DNA from 2 places in the Bacillus kalamii genome. Region 1 is predicted to be linked to the other one. Evidence: a T-box and tRNA genes for the amino acid it is inferred to sense, from the RefSeq annotation. Region 1 holds a T-box; the other holds one or more tRNA genes.

Region 1 (6,276 bases):
TTATCGAAGAAAGTGACTGTAGTAGGAAGGGCTACTGCCGGTTTGAATGACTATGCAAATTTAGCGGAACAAACATGGAAGGAAGAATTCAAATTGCAGTATGCGACATCCAGAATGATGTCCGTTGATAAAGGGGAGGGTATGCAAGGCAAAGGAATTGTCCCCCATGTCCATATTCCATGGAAGCCGGAGCATATAGGAACAGACGTAGATTTACTGTATTGCCTTGAAGCTGCCGATAGTAGCAAAGTCTGTAAATAATCCCGATTGAAACCGTCCTTTTTCCTTCTAAAACAGAAGAATGTCCATATACATGTATAGAACATGTGTAAGGGGGGGTACGGTTGGTATCAATCAGTTTTGATTCCGCCCATGAAGCGGAACTATTTTTGCATATATGTCAATATGATTCCGGCAATGAGAGATTGCTTTCACATATGTCCCGCAATGCAGGCAATACAGTTGTGGGGTTGGAACAGCAAAGCGGCTTGGATGCTCTGGTCCCGCTAAAGAGAGTTTTCTTTATATACATACAAAAAGAGTGGCTGCCATTGTGGCTGGATCGGATTGTAAAAGAATCCTTTTATTATAAAGAGCAGGATGAATGTGACCAGATAATAGAAATCGCGGGCATGATGATGATGATGGAGAATGAGCAGACGACTGCCTTTTGGGGGCGTCTCCAGCAGAATTTAGAAGAAGGCCTGTCATCTATACTGGAAAGGGGGGTCCCCTTTTCGTTTTCAGCATTTCTCGCTTTCAGGGAAAAAAGAATTCTCCAAGAGCTTATGTATTTTGTAGAGACGGCCATCGATGAGTATAAAATGGAACAGGAATACCTTAATTTTATCCATACATTGCGCGGGTATATGCATTCTGTCTCGCCTAAATTGCCCCGGCTTCACGTTGTGCACAAGGAACATTTTATGTTCTATAATGATTCATTGCAGGAATTGAACAGGGCTGATTTGGTCCGCTATACGGACAGGCGCCTGTTTTCGGATTATCCTATGTACATCGATTCGAATGTGCTGGCTCCGCTTATATCAATTGCTCCAGAAATTCTGTCGGTATACAGTGATGAGGAAAACCATCCCATTTTAATGACTGTCCGACGGATCTTTGAAGAAAGGGTTGAGATATTGCCGCTCAGCGAGTTTGGAAAAAATGCCAATTTTCAGAACATAGCAGACGAAAAGTAACAAACCTCTCTTGCTTTTATAAACATAACAAACTATAATGATGTACATACGAACGTACCATACGTAAAAGTAATGATGAGGACACGAATAAATTGCAAACGGTTTTTAGAGAGGGAAGCGTGCGCTGGGAGCTTCCTATTCCGGGGGATTTATTTACCACCTCTAAACTTCAGTTGTGAACGCATTCCTTGTATGTAGCGACTGACGGCAGCTGCCGTTATCAGCTTCTAAAGTGTTATCCGGCAAACGGCTGGATAAAACATGGGTGGAACCGCGGGTTAATAATAATTATATCAGCTCGTCCCTGTATTATACAGGGGCGGGCTTTTTTGCTTGGCCTGCGAGCCCCCTGAATCAATGTTATATATAACGCTTAGACAGGCTTTATTCAGCCATCAAAGTCCAAGCATACAATAAAAGGAGGAACACATATTATGTCTGAAATGCTAAAAATCACATTCCCAGATGGATCTGTCAAGGAGTTTGGGCAAGGTACTACAACAGAAGAAATCGCTGCCTCCATTTCACCGGGCTTAAAGAAAAAAGCTCTAGCAGGCAAGGTCAACGGACAAATGTATGACTTGAAACGCTCTATCCTTGAGGATGCTTCTATTGAAATCATCACTCCGGATTCAGAAGAGGCGCTTGAAATTCTTCGCCATAGTACTGCGCATCTGATGGCCCAGGCTGTGAAAAGAATGTACGGAAAAGACAATGTGAAACTGGGAGTCGGCCCTGTCATTGAAGGAGGCTTCTACTACGATATCGATGTAGACCAGCCAATTTCTACAGAAGACCTTCCTGCCATTGAAAAAGAAATGAAAAAAATCATAAACGAAAATATTGAAATCGTTCGTAAAGAAGTCACACGCGACGAAGCGCTTGAACTGTTCAAGGATGACGAATATAAAGTTGAACTGATCGGCGCCATACCTGCCGATGAAAAAGTCACTGTGTATGAACAAGGCGATTTCATTGACCTTTGCCGTGGCGTTCACGTGCCTTCTACCGGAAAATTGAAAGAATTCAAGCTATTGAGCGTGGCTGGTGCCTACTGGAGAGGCAACAGCGATAATAAAATGCTTCAGCGCATTTACGGCACAGCTTTCTTCAAAAAAGAAGATTTAGCGGAACATCTGCGTTTATTGGAAGAAGCTAAAGAACGCGACCACCGTAAAATCGGCAAAGAATTAAACTTGTTCACTTCTTCGCAAAAAGTAGGCCAAGGGATGCCGATGTGGCTTCCTAAGGGTGCGACAATCCGCCGTGTGATTGAACGCTATATTGTGGATAAAGAACAGCGCCTTGGCTATGACCATGTGTACACACCGGTTATCGGAAGCGTTGATTTATATAAAACTTCAGGACATTGGGACCACTACCAAGAAGATATGTTCCCGGTAATGGAAATGGAAAATGAACAATTGGTCCTTCGCCCAATGAATTGCCCGCACCATATGATGGTGTACAAAAATGATATCCATAGCTATCGCGAATTGCCGATCCGTATCGCTGAGCTTGGCATGATGCACCGATATGAAATGAGCGGAGCGCTATCCGGCCTGCAGCGCGTACGTGCAATGACACTGAATGATGCCCACATCTTTGTCCGTCCGGATCAAATCCAGGATGAGTTCAAACGTGTGGTACAGCTTGTGCAAGCCGTATACAAAGATTTTAATATCAATGATTATTCCTTCCGCCTATCCTACCGCGATCCGGAAGACACTGAAAAGTATTTCGATGACGATGAAATGTGGGAAAAAGCACAAAGTATGCTTAAACAGGCAATGGATGACCTTGGCTTGGATTACTTTGAAGCAGAAGGGGAAGCTGCATTCTATGGCCCTAAAGTGGACATTCAAGTCAAAACAGCGCTTGGTAAAGAAGAAACACTTTCTACAGTACAACTGGACTTCCTGCTTCCTGAAAGATTTGACCTTACTTATGTAGGTGAAGACGGCAAGCCTCATCGCCCTGTTGTTATCCACCGTGGAGTTGTATCCACTATGGAGCGTTTTGTTGCATTCCTAATTGAAGAATATAAAGGTGCGTTCCCGACTTGGTTGGCTCCTGTCCAAGTGCAAGTCATTCCGGTGTCGCCTGATGTTCATTTAGATTACGCGAAGCAAGTGCGCGAACAATTACAGGCTGAAGGACTTCGTGTCGACCTAGACCAACGGAATGAGAAAATCGGCTATAAAATCCGTGAAGCACAAATGCAAAAGATTCCATACATGCTGGTTGTCGGCGATAAAGAAGTGGAAGAAAATGCGGTCAATGTCCGTAAGTATGGCGAGCAAAAATCAGAAACAGTGCCATTTGAAGAGTTCAAGAACATGATTACAGCAGAGGTATCACGTTAAACAACTAAATAATATTTAAAAAGCTATTGCAAAAAAGACGCAGCTTTGATAATATAAGTTTTGTTGTTAAGACAGTTGTTTTGTGTTTGACATACAGGACATTCTGTGTTATATTTCTAAGGTATGAAATTGAATACTTCTTTGAGAAAAGAAGGAGCACCCGCTTCTCACCTGCTAACGCTAAAACAGCAGTTTACAGGTTATTGGTTTTCTATTTGACAATTGTCTTATTAGTGATCATACGTGTGGGTGCATCAGCATCCACACTTTTTTAATGCGGTTATGTTCTTCGTCAACTTAAACGAATGTATTCGGAAATAAACCTTGGAGGTGGCTAACTATTAGTAAAGACATGATGGTAAACGAGGGCATCCGTGCCCGCGAAGTTCGTCTCATTGACCAAAACGGTGAACAATTGGGCATTAAGACAAAATTCGAAGCTCTGGATATTGCCGCTCGTGTAAATCTTGATGTAGTGCTAGTTGCTCCAAACGCAAAACCTCCTGTAGCCCGTATTATGGACTACGGAAAATACCGTTTTGAGCTACAAAAGAAAGAAAAAGAAGCGCGAAAAAATCAAAAAATCATCAGTTTGAAAGAGGTTCGCTTGAGCCCGACAATTGATGAGCATGACTTTAATACAAAGCTTCGCAATGCTCATAAGTTCCTTGAAAAAGGAGATAAAGTGAAAGCATCTATTCGCTTTAAAGGTCGTGCGATTACTCATAAAGAAATCGGACAGCGCGTATTGGACCGCTTCTCTGCAGAGTGCAAAGAATTGGCTACTGTAGAACAAGCTCCTAAAATGGACGGACGCAGCATGTTCTTAATCTTAGCACCCAAAAACGAAAAGTAATTTTTAGATTGTAATGAGGAGGAAATCCGTATGCCTAAAATGAAAACTCACCGCGGATCTGCAAAGCGTTTCAAAAAAACTGGATCTGGTAAGCTTAAGCGTTCAAACGCATATACTAGCCACTTATTTGCAAACAAATCTACAAAGCAAAAACGTAAACTTCGTAAAGCTAGTCTTGTAAGCGCAGGCGATTACAAACGTATTCGTCATATGTTAGACAATCTTAAGTAATTAATCGTTCGCATCGATTTATATAGGAGGGAAATACATGCCACGTGTAAAAGGCGGTACTGTTACTCGCAAACGTCGTAAAAAGGTTCTTAAATTAGCTAAAGGTTATTATGGTTCAAAACATACATTATATAAAGTTGCTAACCAACAAGTAATGAAATCTCTAATGTATGCATTCCGCGATCGTCGTCAAAAGAAACGCGACTTCCGCAAACTTTGGATCACTCGTATCAACGCAGCTGCTCGCATGAACGGTCTTTCTTACAGCCGTTTAATGCATGGTTTGAAGCTTGCTGGTATCGAAGTTAACCGTAAAATGTTAGCAGACCTTGCAATTGCTGATGCTTCTGCATTCACTGAATTAGCAAACACTGCAAAAAAACATTTAGATAAATAAGTTATCGTTCTGATAACGGGAAAAGCCATTCTTCAACGAATGGCTTTTTTTTATGAAAAAAGGGGGATGCCGACTATGGAAGTCATCTATGTATGTATAATGAGCGTGATTGCTTTCGTTCTAATGGGGATTGATAAGTCGAGAGCGCGGATGAACAAAAGGAGGATATCGGAAAGGACTTTATGGATCGTTGCGTGGATCGGCGGAGCTCCAGGATCAGTGTGCGGTATGAAATACTTCCGGCATAAAACAAAGCATGTCCAATTTCGGATCGGATTCCCATTCCTGGCTGTTTTTCAAATCCTAATTATCCTTTATGTTGCCGTGCTTTAATCATCGGGATAAATAATCTTCCACTCGATTTCCGCTTCCGGATAGTGGCTGTTAAGCGAATCCTCTATATACCGGATATCTGAATCGGTAAGCTTATTGACGGCCTTCTGCTGGCAATGCCAAATGTGGATGGTGACCACGTTTCCGGATTCAAGCCGATCTGCATATTTCTCGCCTTCCATTAGAAAGCCTTTATAGGTAAGCAAAAAATTCTTCATGGGATTTGAAAAGTCATCCAGCAAATAGAACCGCCTTTGCCGTTTAGCCTTATTGAGCCTGCGTGCCGGGCTCATAATGTAGCCAACCGAGCAATAAAGAAAAAGGATTAACAAAAGAGTGAAAATGAGCGACATAAGAAGTACCATTGTAGCCTCCTTCAAGTTATGGGACAATTGTATATGAATACGTACGAATAAAGGGTGCTGTTGGTTTCATTTTTCAATCATTTCATATTAAAGGAGAATGGTATGAATACAGAACAATTATTCAGGATGCAAAAAGAATTCGACCAGCATGTCCAGCAACATCGCCAATTGCAGGGTGAGCCTCTAATGGATATGAAGTTCCTTGCTCTTTTAGTGGAACTCGGTGAATTGGCGAATGCCACCCGATGCTTTAAATATTGGAGTGCGACAGAGCCTGAATCAAAGCAGCGTATCCTGAAGGAATATGCAGACGGAATCCAGTCCATCCTTTCTTTGGGCATTGAGTTCGGTTTTGATAGCCGAAAGTATGTAGATGGTTCATATTACAGCGGTGAAAAGGAGTTGACCAGCCAATTCCTCCATGTATTCGAAGCGGTCCATTTGTTTAAAGTAAAACGGTCTTTTGATATGTATAAAATTTTATTCTACAAATATCTGCATTTAGGGATGCTGCTCGGTTTTTCGA
Region 2 (6,276 bases), 1.3 Mb from region 1:
CTTTAACCCGATATAATTCGGTTTTATTACGCTGTCTTCCAAACCGTCTGAAAGCCCCGGCAGCTTGCTTTCTTTTGAGAGTTGCTGATTAGTAGCCATCGCTTTCATCTGAGCAGAAATGGAGCTTAATTGCTTCCGGATGGCTAACGCATCTTTTTTATTTAATTCAACAATGCTGACAGAACTATCTACATTCTCAAAGTTATCAAGAAGATCATTCACTTTGTCATAATTCTGCTTCAGCCCTTTTGTGTCTAACAGTGTCTGATTAATGTTTTGCAATTTTTCTTTTATGCCTGCCAATTCATCCGAGTCCTTATTTTCTTTCTCAAGCGCATTTATGAGAAAGGGGTAGTTGTTTAAATATCTCTCCAGATCAATGCTATAGCCCGTATGGGTTTCGGAACGGATTGGATCATTCAGCCTGAGATCAAACAAGCTGAAATAAAAGGATTGCAATACAGGCCAAATGGCAATCGCCAAAATAAGGATCATTGCCGGGGCGACTAACACATATCCAGAAAACCAATCCTTCTCTTTTTTCTTCTTCTTTTTTGTGCCATATGACTTCTGGGCATCCGCAGGTGCACCACGATCAATTTTAGGGTGTTGATCCATCTTCAACCCTCCCATTCTAAAAATCGGTTATGAGAATCCTTTTAGAAAAGGATTAGCCTTCAATATTCTTATGAAGGCTAATCAAATATGCGTTTATTTAACTAGTTTGGCTTCGATTTCCTGCTGCATGTTCTTTACAGCCTGTTCAACCGTCTGTTCACCAGCGATGGCTTTAGAAATCTGGATTTGAATGATTTCTGAGATTTCTGGATAATTAGGGGCGACAGGTCTAGATACTGCCACATTCAACCCCTCGACAAACCCTTTATCCGCAAATGTCGGGTTAGCCTTCAATACATCTGAATCCTCATAAAGTTTTGTGATAGCTGGTGCATTTCCCCCATAAATAGCGCCCAATTTTTGGCCTTCTTCACCAGCCATGAATTTCAGGAATTCCCATGCTTCTTTAGGATGTTTGGAATTTTTATTGATTCCTGCCTGCCAGCCTCCCAATGCAGCTGCAGAACCGCTATCACCCGCAGGAAGTGGAGCGACTCCTACCTTGTCGACAATCTTTGATTTTTCCTTATCATTCGCGCTTGCGAATTCATATGGCCAGTTACGGACGAAAGCTGCTTGGCCTTCAATATATGCCTGGTCAGTTTCTGTTTCAGCAAACACAGTTACGTTTTGCGGAACAAAGTCAGACTTAGCTATTTCAACAAGTTTTTTCAGCCCTTTAATCGTTTGCGGGGAATCTACGACCACATTGCCATTTTCATCAATGACTTTTCCCCCATATGAAGCAATGAATTCAATTGCGTTACAAACAAGCCCTTCATATTGTTTGGCTTGCATGGCATAACCAAATTTGGTTCCGCCCTGGCCTTTTGTGGCTTTGGCCATTTTGATCAAGTCATCCCATGTTTTAGGCACTTCGTCCTCTTTGATTAAATCTTTCCGATAGAATAATAATCCCGCATCAATAAACTTTGGCAACGCCCATTGCTTGCCATTAAATTGCGATGCCGAAAGTGCTCCCTTATTGTATTCGTTTAAATCGATGCCGTCCTTCTCAATAAACCGGTCCAATGGCAGAACATAGCCGGCCTGGGCAAATTCAGCGGGCCATATGACATCCATATCGATCACATCAATTTCGGACGATTTGGCGTTGAACGCGGTCACATACGCATCATGCTGTTGTCCAGTATCGGCTGGCATCTCCTTAAATTTCACTTTTATATTTGGGTGTGCTTTCTCAAACGCTTTAACCGTCTCTTCTGTTCCTTTCGTTACATCTTTCCCGCGGGAATACACAATAGTGACCTTCTTGTCTTTGTTGTCTGCCTTATCTACGGTTTCACTTTCCTTCGAACTGCAGGCTCCCAGCATGAGAGAAAATGCCAAAGCGCCAGTTAATATGATTCTTTTCTTCATTGTAAAATCCCCTTTACCGTTTTTTGAAAGCATTTCCGGCTTACAAAGCCGGACGGCCAATCGGTCATGCTTATGCATTGTAGGTCAGGTTGATTTTCTTATGATGAATTCCAATGGAAGCTGTATATCCATATCTTCTTTTTCAAGTTTTTGATCCAGTGCTTTCAACATGGTCTTCATTGCTGTCATCCCAATTAATTCAGAAGGCTGGCGGATGGTTGTTAAAGCAGGCTCTACCACGGAAGCAATCTGTTGATCATCAAAACCGACTACACTCAAATGTTCGGGAACACCAATTCCATGTTGTTTTGCTTCAAGGATGATCCCAGCGGCAACTTGGTCGCTGCCGGTAAAATAAGCTGTCGGAGGTTCTGCCATTGCTCTGCCTAAATGGAAAACCTTTTTCCCATCATTCAAATCCAAGATTCCTTGGAATGTGTATGCGATATCCATCATGATGCCGGCTTCCTGTAAAGCGTAGGCATAGCCATTGTATCTGTCTCTCGTTAGCGGCGTTGGCTGGTCGCCTGAGCAATACCCAATCTTTCTATGCCCGTTTTCAATAAGGTGGCGCGTTCCGATATATGCCCCCTCGAACTGATTGAGCCTGACTAACGGAACTTGTTCCTGGAATTGATATTCATTGCATAGCACCAACGGGCCATATGCATGGTAGGGAGACAGTTTGCTCCATTCGTTTTCAAATGAGGTCAGGATGATTCCATCCACTTGTTTTGATTTGAGATAGTTCATGTATGTCATTTCTTTTTGTTTATCATATTGAGTATGGCATGTAAGAATGAAGTATCCGTTTTCCGTAGCGATTTTATCGATTCCCTCCAATAAATAGGCGAAGAATGGATTTGTCAGCTTTGGGACAAGTACGGCAATTGTGTAGGTTTTTTGATTGCGAAGTTTTTGTGCGGATGCATTCGGTACATAATTCAATTTCCGAATGGCTTCTTGGACAGCTTTTTTCTTTTCTTCCGATACATAAGGATGGTTATTGATGACACGAGAAATGGTGGCTCTTGAAAGCCCGGTCAATTTAGCGACATCGGCTAGCGTTGCCAGAACATCCCCTCCTTTAAAAGTCGAACGAAATCATGAAATCGATTTCACAACATGGATTAACTGAAGTATATGCGTTTTTGAAAGCGATTACAACATTTTTAGTTAAATTTTCTGAAAAATGTAAAAAGACCCAATGAATGGGCCTTTTTACATGATGCTGAAAGACAGATTTGAACTGTCGACCTATCGCTTACGAGGCGATTGCTCTACCACTGAGCTATTTCAGCAAGTATTTAGTTGTCTTAATGACAAGTATATTTTACTCCTGTTTCTTAAGCCTTGTAAAGAGATCCGCTTATTCATTCACTAAATGTTAACTATTTTAAGTGAATTGCCTAAATTAAGAACAGTTGCCATAAAGCTCCTTTTAAAAGGCAGAATAAATGTGAGAAAATAAAGTATACTCATGGAAAGGATGATTCTGTTGGATAAAAGCAGACAAAGGATGGAAGCGCTAACATCTTCTTTTTTGGGCTATTGTATAGGGGATGCGTTAGGACTGCCTTTTGAATTTAAACAAAGAGGCCAATTTGGTCCAGTTCAGAAGATGGAAGGCTTCGGAACTCATAACCAGCCTCCAGGAACTTGGTCCGATGATACGTCTATGACCATGTGCACCGCTGAATGCCTATGCGATGGCTATCATGCTGACATAATTACACAGTCATTTTTAGACTGGTTCTACGAAGGAAAATGGACACATAATAAAAAGCGTCCTTTTTTCATTAGCCATACTACCTATAAAGTTTTATCCAAGTTAAAATATGACCAGACTCTTCTAGACGCTGGTGAGATGCACCCCTTCAGCAATGGCAACGCATCGTTGATGAGGATTTTGCCTGTTGCTTTTTTTGTGGATTCTTTCCCCTTAGAAGAAAGACTTCGCATGGTAGGAGAAGTTTCAGCCATTACCCACGCCCATCCAAGGTCGATCATAGCCTGCTCCATTTATAGTGAACTCGTGAAGGCATTATGGGAAGGTTCCACCATGACAGAGGCATTGGCTACGATGAGAGGACATATATTGGATTATTATGAACACACAGATTATAAAGCTGAATTGCCTTATTTTGAACGGATTTTACATACAGATTTATCTTCATGCACACAGAAAGAAATCAAGAGCAGCGCCTATGTGGTGGATACTTTGGAAGCTTGTTTCTGGTGCCTTTTGACTACTGGCTCCTTTCGTGAAGCATTGATAGCGGCTGTAGAATTGGGAGAAGATACCGATACAATCGCGGCACTAACAGGCGGTTTGGCCGGAATTCTATACGGAGGCTCGCAGATTCCAGAAGATTGGCTGTCCACGATCCCTAGAAAAGACGAAATATTGGAAGTTGCCGCCGCTCTCTATCACCGATGCGAACAAAACAAGTATCAACTAATTTAGCCTTCCTGCATCGTCTATGTCCATACGAAATAAGAGATCGAGGCAACTTGCTCTCGATCTCTTGTATTCATTCGGATAATTCTATCTCCAGCTATTTCTTACATATTTTGTTTCAATACTGTTTTTTTACGGTAAAACACCAACACTGCTATCACAAGAGCTGTTATACATGCGGGTATGAAAAAGGCGCTATATTTAATAAAATAGCTTTCAACTATACTCCATTGATCGCCGAACACATTTCCTAAAATGATAAAAGTAGTTGCCCAGACTGCTGCACCAGAAAAAGCAAACAGTGAAAACTTCCTGAAAGAATACCCATGGATAGCCGCTAAATAGGCGGTTACATGCCGCACTCCAGGTATAAAAAAACCGAGAAATATGAAATAGGATCCCAATTTTGAAAAAAGCCTGCCAGAAAGGTGTAGCCTCTTTTCCGTAATATGAAATGTGGGACCGAATTTTTTAATAAAGGGCAAACCAAGCTTCCGCCCTAAAAAATAACTGAGGGAAATACCGCACATCGCAGCAAAAACAGCAACAAGCAATGCCGGCAAGAGCAAGAGATGCCCCTGATAAATAGTATACCCTACATAAGTTAATAGGATTTCATCAGGTATAGGCAATCCGATGATCCCGCCGACCAATGCAATAACAATTCCGAAATAGGCAAAATGTTCGATCAAATATTGTACGTTTAAGCTCAATATAGCAGCACTTCCCTTTAACATAAATAAACTGAAAATGTTCGTTTTCTGATTCGATGCTCTTACTACCACAATACCATTTTTTTCGACAATATCAAAATGATTTCAAGATTAGTTTGCATAATGTAATTATGGTTAATTAATTATTGAGTGGGTTATTCTCAAGGACATGGCGTATTTCTCGATCTTCAACATGTGTATAAATTTGCGTAGTCGATACGCTTGCATGCCCTAAAATATACTGCAGGCTCCGGATATCCGCACCATTTCTGTAAAGGAGTGTAGCCGATGTATGCCGCAGTTTATGCGGTGTCAGCTTCTCTTTTCCTAACCCAGAACGGTCATTGATAGATGCAACAATCCTCTCCACATTCCTTCTCGATATTCTTGTCTTTTTTTGCGAAAGGAAAAGAGCCTTTTCATCTTCTGTACCCTTGAGTGCTTCTCTCTCATTCTGGATATATTGGTCCAACGCCTGCCTGCATGCCTTATTAAGAAAGATGGTCCGTTCTTTATTCCCTTTCCCGATAATATGGATGGCATCTCCTTGGATGGATTGAAGATTCAATTGGCATAGCTCCGATACACGAAGCCCCATATTAAGTAAAAAAGTGACCATACAAAAATCGCGGTAATAATGCTTCCCACTTTTGATGCCTCCCATAAAGGTATGTGTTTCCTCTAAATTCATATAGATGGGGGTCCTTTTCCCAATTTGCGGGCTTTCAAGCTCCTCAGCTGGATTGATGTCCAATAGGCGCCTTTTTCCGGTAACGTATTTAAAGAAAGAACGGATAGAAGCTACTTTTCTCGCACGGCTATGCGCGCTATTCCCTCGGACGGTTTCACAATATTCAAGAAAAGCGTAACAATCCTCCAATGTCACTTCCTTTAAAAGATCTGCTGTCATTGTATGTATCGGCGTAACTTCCACTATATCCGTTGTTATATCCAGTATGTCCTCATTTTGAGTGGCGCAAAAGTACCGAAAAAATAAAATAAGGTCATATTGGTATTCACGTCTTGTCCTTGGAGATTTTCCTTTAATCGTCGTCAAATAGATCAAAAAATCTTTTAGCAATTTAGGCATCTTCACATCCATGT

Evidence for each region. The T-box of region 1 lies ahead of thrS (threonine--tRNA ligase). A T-box ahead of a tRNA ligase gene usually reads a tRNA of that ligase, here a tRNA-Thr.
Region 2: it has a tRNA-Thr gene. The T-box ahead of thrS (threonine--tRNA ligase) is inferred to sense a tRNA for this amino acid. The anticodon was not compared.

The regions. Positions count from the first base shown of each region.
Region 1 is NZ_JBDFMI010000001.1:553,604-559,879, forward strand. It holds gene ABC357_RS02850 (S41 family peptidase) at 1-261, shown strand, start outside; gene ytxC (sporulation protein YtxC) at 345-1,202, shown strand; T-box leader at 1,266-1,511, shown strand; gene thrS (threonine--tRNA ligase) at 1,637-3,568, shown strand; ribosomal protein L20 leader region at 3,711-3,847, shown strand; gene infC (translation initiation factor IF-3) at 3,921-4,424, shown strand; gene rpmI (50S ribosomal protein L35) at 4,455-4,655, shown strand; gene rplT (50S ribosomal protein L20) at 4,693-5,052, shown strand; gene ABC357_RS02880 (DUF1294 domain-containing protein) at 5,128-5,385, shown strand; gene ABC357_RS02885 (sigma-w pathway protein ysdB) at 5,382-5,750, opposite strand; gene ABC357_RS02890 (dUTP diphosphatase) at 5,853-6,276, shown strand, end outside.
Region 2 is NZ_JBDFMI010000001.1:1,834,717-1,840,992, forward strand. It holds gene ABC357_RS09190 (carbohydrate ABC transporter permease) at 1-495, opposite strand, end outside; gene ABC357_RS09195 (ABC transporter substrate-binding protein) at 712-1,998, opposite strand; gene ABC357_RS09200 (LacI family DNA-binding transcriptional regulator) at 2,083-3,072, opposite strand; tRNA gene ABC357_RS09205 (tRNA-Thr) at 3,228-3,299, opposite strand; gene ABC357_RS09210 (ADP-ribosylglycohydrolase family protein) at 3,497-4,465, shown strand; gene ABC357_RS09215 (DedA family protein) at 4,564-5,172, opposite strand; gene ABC357_RS09220 (tyrosine recombinase XerC) at 5,312-6,274, opposite strand.